4 regions of the Streptomyces sp. NPDC088766 genome follow, and region 4 is predicted to be linked to each of the others. Evidence: riboswitches for the same ligand, from Rfam matches in the RefSeq annotation. Region 4 holds a riboswitch; each other region holds the start of a gene.
The links. A riboswitch is a leader RNA that binds a small molecule or an ion and turns the genes downstream of it on or off. The one in region 4 is predicted to bind cyclic di-AMP.

Region 1 (2,193 bases), on a different contig from region 4:
GCCTAACCGCCCCGGGGCGCCGGTCGGCCGACCGACCGTCCCGTGGACAGGGAGACGGTACCCATTGTTTCAGCCCGGAACAAAGGGGGTGGCCAACAGAAGGTGGCGAGCGGGAGAAGAAAACCCCGCCCGGGTGCGTACGGGGGAACACGCACCGGGGCGGGGGGTCCGTGGGGACGGGGGCTCCCTCACGAGGCCTTCAGCGTGACGGCCTCGGCCGTGAGGGGGCTGTGGTCCGGCCGAGGGCCGGATGTCACTTCAGGTGCAGCTGCTGACCCGGGTAGATGAGGTCGGCGTCCTGGACGATGTCCTTGTTCAGCTCGAACAGCTCGGCCCAGCCGCCCTTGACGCCCCGCGCCTCGGCGATGGAGCTGAGGGTGTCGCCCGTGACGACCTTGTACTCGCCGTCGCCCTTCTTGACCTTCTTGCCGGTCGGGGTGGTGACGGTCTTCTGGGACTTGGCGGCCGGGCGCTCGGCGGAGCGGGAGGCGCTCTGCTTCTCGGTGGAGCGGGTGGTGGTCTCCGAGGAGCCGCCGGCCGAGGAGCCGCCGGCGGACGAGCCGGTGGAGGCCGAGCCGGTGGAGGCCGAGCCGCCGTTGTACGCGGCGCCGGACAGGCCCACGCCGCAGACCGGCCAGGCACCCTTGCCCTGGCCCGCGAGGACCTTCTCGGCGATCTGGATCTGCTGGGACTTCGAGGCCTTGTCGGCGGTGGAGGCGTACTGCGTGCCGCCGTACGCGGCCCAGGTGGAGGCGGAGAACTGCAGGCCGCCGTAGTAGCCGTTGCCGGTGTTGATGGACCAGTTGCCGCCGGACTCGCACTGGGCGACCGCGTCCCACTCGGAGGCGGTGGCGGCGGAGGCGTTGCCGGCCGCCATCAGCGGGGCGGCGATGGCGACACCGGTGACGCCGGCGAGCGCGGCGGCGCGGGTGGCCCTGGACGGACGGCGGTGCTTGCCCTTGGCGGAAAACAGCATGGTGGATCCCCTCACCGACGCCTGCGAGGTGAGCTGTCGGGTTCGGGCCGTGTGAGTTGCCCGGCCACTCCCGCCCGGGAGCGCTGCTCCCCGGAAGGCGTGGCTTCACCCCGAGCCGTTCCGGTCGACCGACCGGTACGGCACTTACCTTGGGTCCCCCGCTCCTGCCTACGGCGCTTGACGCGACGACTGTTCCCGGGCTGCCACTGGCAGGATTCGGCGTTGCGACAGCCGGGGCTCGGGTTGCCGAGCGGTCACGACCGTAGACACGCCCTCGGCGGAATTTCAAAGACGATCACGGCTTCTGAGACTCATCCCACACTTTCACCAAACCGGACATTCGGCGCGAAGCGTGACGTGAACTCCCGCTGTTTTTCCCGTTTTTCCGCCTTATTCCACCGCTGTGTCGAGCGTCTGACCGGGAGCGATGTTGTTCGGGTCGGCGCCGATGGCGTCCTTGTTCTCCGCGTAGAGCGCGCGCCATCCGCCTTCGAGGCCAAGGGAGTCGGCGATGGAGACGAGGGAGTCGCCGTCGCGCACGACATAGGTGCCCACCGCGCCGCCGGAGGCGCCCGCGGCGTGCCGGCCGGAGGAGGCGGTGGCGGTGCCGTCCGGCACGGCCTCGTCGGCGGAGGTGCCGCGGTGGCGGCCGGAGGCGAGGGAGCCGGTGTCGACGAGGCTCCAAGAGCCCGCCTCCTGGACCGACTTGTCCGAGTCGTCCACTTCAGGGGTGGCCGTGGGTGAGCTGTCACCCGTCCGCGAGGTGCCCGCGTCCACGTCCGCCGACGCATCGGACTCCGAGGAACTGTCCGGCTTTCCGGAGGAAGAGGACGAAGCGGACGGGGAGGTCTCGTCCGTGGCATCCGTGGAGGATTCGGTCGACGGGGAGGCCGACGCCGCCTTGCCGCCCGAGGAGCCGGAGGAGCCTGAGGAACCCGAGGAGTTCGAGGAGTTCGAGGAGCCGGACGACCCCTTGGACAGGTCGGACAAGCCGGACGACACGGAGGAACCGGACAAGTCGTCCGCCACCCCGGTGTCCAGGTTGCCCGCCCCGTTCTCCTTGCTGAGCCCGGACGTCAGCCCGCAGGTGCCCCAGGCGCTGACGCCCTGGTCGGCGAGGACCTTCTGCGCGACGGATATCTGCTGGTTGCGGCTGGCCAGGTCGGGGCGCTCGGCGAAGTCGAGTCCGCCGTACGCCTCCCAGTCCTCCTGACTCA
Region 2 (2,193 bases), on a different contig from region 4:
CGCGCGCTGCGCGTACTCCCTCGTCGCCACCGACCTGGACGGAACGCTCCTGCGCGGCGACGACACCTTCTCCGACCGGTCGCTCGACGCGCTCGCGAGGGTGGCGGCCGCAGGCGCCCGCCACCTCGTGGTGACCGGCCGGCCGGCCCCCCGCGTACGGCCGCTGCTGGACGTCCTGCGCGGACGGGGGCTCGCGGTGTGCGGACAGGGCGCGCAGTTGTACGACGCCGGAGCGGACCGTCTGCTGTGGTCGGTCGCCCTGGACCGGGAGCTGGCCGAGACGGCGCTCGGCAAGATCGAGGCCGAGGTGGGCGAGGTGTACGCGGCGGTCGACCAGGACGGCGTCGACGGGCTCACGCTCATCGAACCGGGCTATCTGATGCCGCACCCGACGCTGCCGGCCCTGCGCGTCGGAGCGCGCGACGACCTGTGGTGCGAGCCGATCAGCAAGGTTCTGCTGCGCCATCCCACCCTGTCCGACGACGAGTTGGCGGCGACGGCCCGTTCGGTGGTCGGCTCGCTGGCCACCGTCACGATGTCCGGGCCGGGCACGGTGGAGCTCCAGCCGTGCGGCGTCACCAAGGCGACCGGACTGGCCCTGGCGGCCGAGCACCTCGGGCTGCGGCCGCAGGACACGATCGCCTTCGGCGACATGCCCAACGACCTCCCGATGTTCGACTGGGCGGCGCACGGCGTGGCGATGGCCAACGCCCATCCGGAACTCAAGGCGGTGGCCGACGAGGTGACGACGTCGAACGAGGACGACGGCGTGGCCGTCGTCCTCGAAAGACTGTTTCCCTAGTCCGGCGGGGCCCTGTCACCGGGGCCTTCGTTTCCCTCCCCCCCCGGTGGGCCGGCGGGAGCGGCCGTCAGTAGGCGCCGAAGACGTTGTCGATCGAGCCGTACCGGTGGGCCGCGTAGTTGCAGGCGGCGGTGATGTTGGCGACCGGGTCGTACGGGTCGAAGGCGGTGCCGTCCACGTGGTACGCGGCGAAGGTCGGGTCGATGACCTGGAGCAGGCCCTTGGACGGGATGCCCGCGGCCGCGTTGGAGTCCCACAGGTTGATGGCGTTCGGGTTGCCGGAGGACTCGCGCATGACGTTGCGGTAGATGCCGTCATAGGTGCCCGGAATGCCCTTTTCGGCCATGATCGCGAGGGACTCGCGGATCCAGCCGTCGAGGTTGTTGGTGTACCCGGCCGTGGTGGTGGCGGCCGTGGTGGCCGACGTCGTGGTGGCCGCGGAGGCGCTGGTCGAGCCGATGAGCGGGAGGGCCAGCGCGGCGGCGCCGGTGGCGGCGACGGCGAGGGTGCGGGCGAGGCGGGTGCGGCGGTGCTGAACGGCGGCAGGCATGGCGAAAGGTTCCTCTCCGGCGCCTGCGAGGTGAGCTGTCGGGTTCGGACTGGAAAGTGCCCGGCCGGCCGCCGCAGGGGTGCGGCGACGCGACTTCACCCCGAGCCGGCCCGGCACGTGCGTGACGTACGGTCCGGCGACTTACCTGGGTCCCCCGCTCCTGCCGTGCGTGAGTGTCGGTCGATGGGTGCCGGGCGGCGGCAGGATTAGGCGTCTGCCCGACAGGCCGGGAACGTATGCGAGAGCGCATGTCCGGAACAAGTGCCGGATTCACAGATGACACCTATTGACCTTGATCAGTGGCTTATGCCTGCTTGATCCTTTGCGTTCGCCGGGCGTCAACTCACCGACGGGCAAAGCGGAATCACAACTTCCGCAATGGGTCGGCCGTATGTGCGCGCAGTGAGCCAACTCACCAGCGTCCACAAGAGGGGTAAAACGGTCATTGAGCGCCAAGTCCCTTTTAAAGGGGCGTGCGTGGGGTGAGCCTTCGCCGGATCTCGTGGAACGCCGCCTTGCCGCTGCCGCCGTGTGCGGGCGCGTGCCGGAGCCGGGCAGGTCCTCGCGGTCGCCGTCGCCGTGCGCGTCCACGTGTACGGCGGTGTACGCGTACGGCGGTGTGGCCGTGGCTCGCGCGCCGGGGCGGCGCTGCCGGTCGCGTGCCGCGGTGCGGTCGCGGAGCCGGACCGGGGTGTGCTCCAGGAGCGGCCGGCGCGGGCTCGTCCGTCGGTGGGCGCCACGCGCGGGCGTACGGGAGGGTTCCGTCGGGCAGACGGATGCGGAGGTCCTCGTGGCGGTCTCATGGCGGGAGGGCGAGCGGATGCGCAGCTGCGTGGCCCCG
Region 3 (2,193 bases), on a different contig from region 4:
GGGTGAGCACGGTCTTGTACCCGTACGACCCGTCCCAGCCGGCGGAGGTGATGGTGCCGCTGTGCACGGCCTTGATGAGCGTGCCGGTGGGGGCGGCGAAGTCGAGGCCGGTGTGGTACCCGGAGGACCAGTAGGCGCCGGCCTGACCGAAGGTCGAGGTGATCGTGTACGAGGAGGTCGGCAGCGCGTACTGCTTGGCCAGTTCGGCGAGGCGCTCGGCCTCCGCCTTCTTGGCGGCTTCCTCGGCGGCCTTCTTCTTGGCGGCCTCGGCCTTGGCCGCGGCCTCCTTCTCGGCCTTGGCTGCGGCCTCGGCGGCTGCCTTGGCCGCGGCGGCCTCGGCGGCCTCCTGCGCCTTGGTCTCGACCTGGGTCTGCTGCGACTCGGCCTGCGCCATGATCCGGTTGCGCAGCGCCTCTCCGGCGTCGGCACCGCTGTCGGCGCTGTCGGCGGCGACGGCCTCGGTACCGAAGGCGCCGAAGGTGCTGAGAGCGGGCGCCGTCTCCTCGGGGGTGTCGTCGTCCGAGATGAGGGAACCCACCGAGGGGAGGTCGGGCATGGAGATGGAGACGGGCGACTTGCCGGTGTTGGCGCTGGCCATGCCCGCGCCGCCGACGGCGGCTATGACGCCGACGCCGAGAACGGTGGAGCTGCGGGCGAGTCCGCCGCGCTGCTTGGCGACGCGGTGCTTGCCGCGCACCGGACGAATGGAGTCCGCGGTGGGGTTCCATTCCTCCCAGGGGCCCTCGTCGGTGCGGTAGGTGCCGTAGCCGAAGGTCTGCTGGCCGGGCACGGCGGGGGCTTCTGGGGCAGGCCGGTTGGACGCCACGCGGGCGTACTCCTTTCCTTCCGTCGCCTACCGGGTTAGCTGACGGGTTCGGAGCGGGAAGGTCTCCTACGCGCGTATACCGGCCGTGACTGTACGGCGGCTTCCGCGTGATTCACCCCAAGTTGGTGGTTCCCCGGTTCCCTTGCGGGATTCGGCGCGTGCGCACGGAGCCGCCTCTTGTGACGGCTGGGACGACCGCGCTGCGTTATCGAACGTTAATAGACGCGGGGGCGGGATTCCAAGCCGTTCGGCTTGATCAACAACATTCATGGCCTGGACTTTCAGCCCAGGAGCGGTGAAAAACGGGCGAGTTGACCGGCCGCCCGAACGGTTCAGGGGTCACCGGGTTTTTGACGGTGTCTCAGATGTTGTGCGCAGGGCTCCGACGCGTTGACCGTACGTGACGGGAAGGGTCGCCCTGACGCACCGAGGGCCGGAATCCCTTGATCGGGATTCCGGCCCTCGGCATTGAGTAGCGGGGACAGGATTTGAACCTGCGACCTCTGGGTTATGAGCCCAGCGAGCTACCGAGCTGCTCCACCCCGCGTCGGTGTGACACCAGTCTACGCCATGCGGGGGACGCCCAGAACCACGGTCGGACCCGGGGGACCGGTCAGGGGGTCCGGCGGAGCAGATGGCCGTTGGGCGCCTTCGCCCGCTCCTCGTACTCGGGAAGGACGACGACGTCCGCGCCCGCGGCGGCCAGCAGGCCGCTCCCGTCGGCGTCGGCGACGAAGGTGTCCGGCTCCCGCCAGGCCGTCACGACCCGGCGCACGCCCGCGTCGAGGATCAGACGGGCGCACGGGGCCGGCCGGGAGGAGCGCCGGGCGCAGGGTTCCAGGCTGCTGTAGACGGTCGCGCCGGCCAGCCGGGGGTCGGCGGGGTCGGTCTTGGCGAGGGCCGCCTCCTCGGCGTGGACGACGGGGTCGCCCGCCTCGCGGGAGTGGCCGCGCGCCAGCTCCGTACCGTCGGCCGCCACCACGACCGCGCCGACGCTGAACGCGGTCCGCGACGGCGGACAGGCGGCGGCCAGCCCGCAGGCGAGGGCCAGCCAGTGCCGGTCGGCTGCGGCGGGGAGCAGCCCGGTACCGGGTGCGGTGGGCTCGTACGACATGAGGACCACGTCCTCGATGCGCCGGGTCCCCGTCAGCCGCAGGCGCCCGCCCTGGTAGCCGCCGGGGCCGAACAGCCGGGGTGCGTGCGGGTCGCCCACGAACAGGGGGGCCAGGACGAGCTGGAGTTCGTCGGCGAGGCCCTCCTGGAGGAGCTGGGTGTGGATCGTGCCGCCGCCCTCGACCATGAGGCGCCGTACGCCCCGCACGTCGTGGAGGTGTTCCAGGAGCCGGCGCCAGTCGAGGCCGGGGCCC
Region 4 (2,193 bases):
ACGGCTTGCCGATCTGCGCGCGGGCGAACGCCAGCGCCTTCTCGGCCTTGGTGGCGTACGAGGAGTCCGTGGACGTGGACGTGGACGTGGACGTGGAGGGGGAGTTGGAGGGGGACGACGAGGACGTCGACGTGCCGGTGCCCGCCGGATCCGGCGAGCCGGCGCTCTCCTGCTGCGCGGCCGCCTGCGCCGCCTGCTGCTCGGCCAGCTCGGCGGCCTTGCGGGCGGCCTCCTGCCGCTTGCGCTCCTCGATCTTCGCCAGCCGCGCCTTCTCCTCGGCCGTCAGCTGCGACAGCAGCGCGCGGGCGGAGCCCAGCTTCTTCTGGACGGCGGCCTTGGCGGTCCTCAGGTCGTTCTGCGAGTCGGTCAGCGTCTGGAGGCTCCGGGAGGCCTCCTGGCGCTTCTTCATCGTCTCCGCCTGGTCGGCGAAGTAGTCGTCCACCGCGCCCTTCTGGCGGTCGGTCACCCGCCCCATCAGCTGCGTCTGGTCGAAGTAGTCCTGCGGGGAGTCCGCGAGCAGGAGGGTCGCCGTGTCGGGGGCGGAGGCGCCGGTGCGGTACTGGGCGGCGGCGTAGGTTCCCAGCTCCTCGCGCGCGTCGTTGAGCTTCTGCGCGCGCTGCGCGACGTCGTCGAGGAGGGTGTCGACCTTCTTGCGCTGCTTGGTCGCCTTCTCCTTGGCGGCGTTGTACTTCTCGGTGGCCGACTCCGCCTGCCGGTAGAGGTCGTCGACCTTCTTCTCGACCTCCTCCAGGCTCGGCCTGTCGTCGGTGGAGGGGGCGGCGTTGGCCGTCTGCGAGAGCAGGGCCACCGAGGTGAGGGCGGCGGTGGCGAGAGCGGGCGTGCGGATGCCCGCCATGCGCGTGCTCGCGGTGCGCGGCTTGCGGTGCTGCGACGCCAAGGGAGGCGACTCCTTCCATGCTCCGCCTACCGGGTTAGCTGTCGGGTTCGGGCGAATGCTTGGAAGGGTTGCCCTACGGCTCTGCTCCCGCAGGAGTGAGCCGATTCACCCCAAGTTCTCGGTGGGTCCCCGGCTCCGGCTGCCGCGGGGCACACCGGACTCGGCGGAGGCCGCGCGGCCCGGCGAGGTTCGCCGGAAGGGGTCGAGCGGCCTGCCCGGCACGGTAGCCAACTGGTGTGGCCCCTGTGAAGGTTGGTGGGTGATATGCCCGATACATTTTCGTGACCTCCGGACGTTTCGCCGTTCGCGGTCACCGACGGTGCAAGGGGCGCCCCGGTCGGTGAGGGGCCGGGATGTTTCCCGGACGGCCTCGGGTTGTCGGTGGGGCGGCCTAGACTCGGAGAGCGATGAGCAGCCTCTTTGACGACAGCTTCCTGGCGGACCTCCAGGCCCCCCGCGGCCACGACGAGGAACCCCCGCCGCCGCCCGAGGACGATCACTCTCCGGAACCGGTTCCGGACGATCTGTTCGGCGGGAAGTTCGACGTGCCGCCGGACCGGGACACCCACTACCGCGACGGCGCCCCGCGCCCGCCGATCGACGCGGCGGCGCTCCTGGAGGGGCTCAACGAGAACCAGCGCGCAGCCGTCGTCCACTCCGGCACCCCGCTGCTCATCGTCGCCGGTGCCGGCTCGGGCAAGACGCGCGTGCTGACCCACCGCATCGCCCACCTCCTCGCCGAGCGGCACGTCCATCCGGGCCAGATCCTCGCGATCACCTTCACCAACAAGGCCGCGGGCGAGATGAAGGAGCGCGTCGAGCAGCTCGTCGGCCCGCGGGCGAACGCGATGTGGGTGATGACCTTCCACAGCGCGTGCGTGCGCATCCTGCGCCGTGAGAGCAAGCGGCTCGGCTTCACCTCGTCGTTCTCGATCTACGACGCCGCCGACTCCAAGCGCCTGATGGCCCTGGTCTGCCGCGACCTGGACCTCGACCCCAAGCGCTACCCGCCCAAGTCCTTCAGCGCCAAGATCAGCAACCTCAAGAACGAGCTGATCGACGAGGAGGACTTCGCCGCCCGGGCCGCCGACGGCTTCGAGAAGACCCTCGCGCAGGCCTACGCCATGTACCAGTCGCGGCTGCGCGAGGCGAACGCCCTCGACTTCGACGACCTGATCATGACGACGGTCAATCTGCTGCGCGCCTTCCCCGACGTCGCCGAGCACTACCGGCGCCGCTTCCGGCACGTCCTCGTCGACGAGTACCAGGACACCAACCACGCCCAGTACGCCCTG

Region 1: it holds a riboswitch for cyclic di-AMP, as region 4 does, so the genes downstream of both, ACIP5W_RS28530 (transglycosylase family protein) here and ACIP5W_RS00735 (NlpC/P60 family protein) in region 4, are expected to answer to the same signal.
Region 2: it holds a riboswitch for cyclic di-AMP, as region 4 does, so the genes downstream of both, ACIP5W_RS20650 (transglycosylase SLT domain-containing protein) here and ACIP5W_RS00735 (NlpC/P60 family protein) in region 4, are expected to answer to the same signal.
Region 3: it holds a riboswitch for cyclic di-AMP, as region 4 does, so the genes downstream of both, ACIP5W_RS05235 (M23 family metallopeptidase) here and ACIP5W_RS00735 (NlpC/P60 family protein) in region 4, are expected to answer to the same signal.

What each region holds. Positions count from the first base shown of each region.
Region 1 covers NZ_JBIVKQ010000025.1:41,383-43,575, reverse strand. The annotation lists gene ACIP5W_RS28530 (transglycosylase family protein) at 254-976, opposite strand; cyclic di-AMP (ydaO/yuaA leader) riboswitch at 980-1,162, opposite strand; gene ACIP5W_RS28525 (transglycosylase family protein) at 1,367-2,193, opposite strand, start outside.
Region 2 covers NZ_JBIVKQ010000014.1:79,595-81,787, reverse strand. The annotation lists gene ACIP5W_RS20655 (HAD family hydrolase) at 1-802, shown strand, start outside; gene ACIP5W_RS20650 (transglycosylase SLT domain-containing protein) at 870-1,352, opposite strand; cyclic di-AMP (ydaO/yuaA leader) riboswitch at 1,358-1,538, opposite strand.
Region 3 covers NZ_JBIVKQ010000003.1:4,654-6,846, forward strand. The annotation lists gene ACIP5W_RS05235 (M23 family metallopeptidase) at 1-826, opposite strand, end outside; cyclic di-AMP (ydaO/yuaA leader) riboswitch at 834-993, opposite strand; tRNA gene ACIP5W_RS05240 (tRNA-Met) at 1,300-1,373, opposite strand; gene ACIP5W_RS05245 (dihydrofolate reductase family protein) at 1,440-2,193, opposite strand, start outside.
Region 4 covers NZ_JBIVKQ010000001.1:162,331-164,523, forward strand. The annotation lists gene ACIP5W_RS00735 (NlpC/P60 family protein) at 1-856, opposite strand, end outside; cyclic di-AMP (ydaO/yuaA leader) riboswitch at 907-1,074, opposite strand; gene pcrA (DNA helicase PcrA) at 1,306-2,193, shown strand, end outside.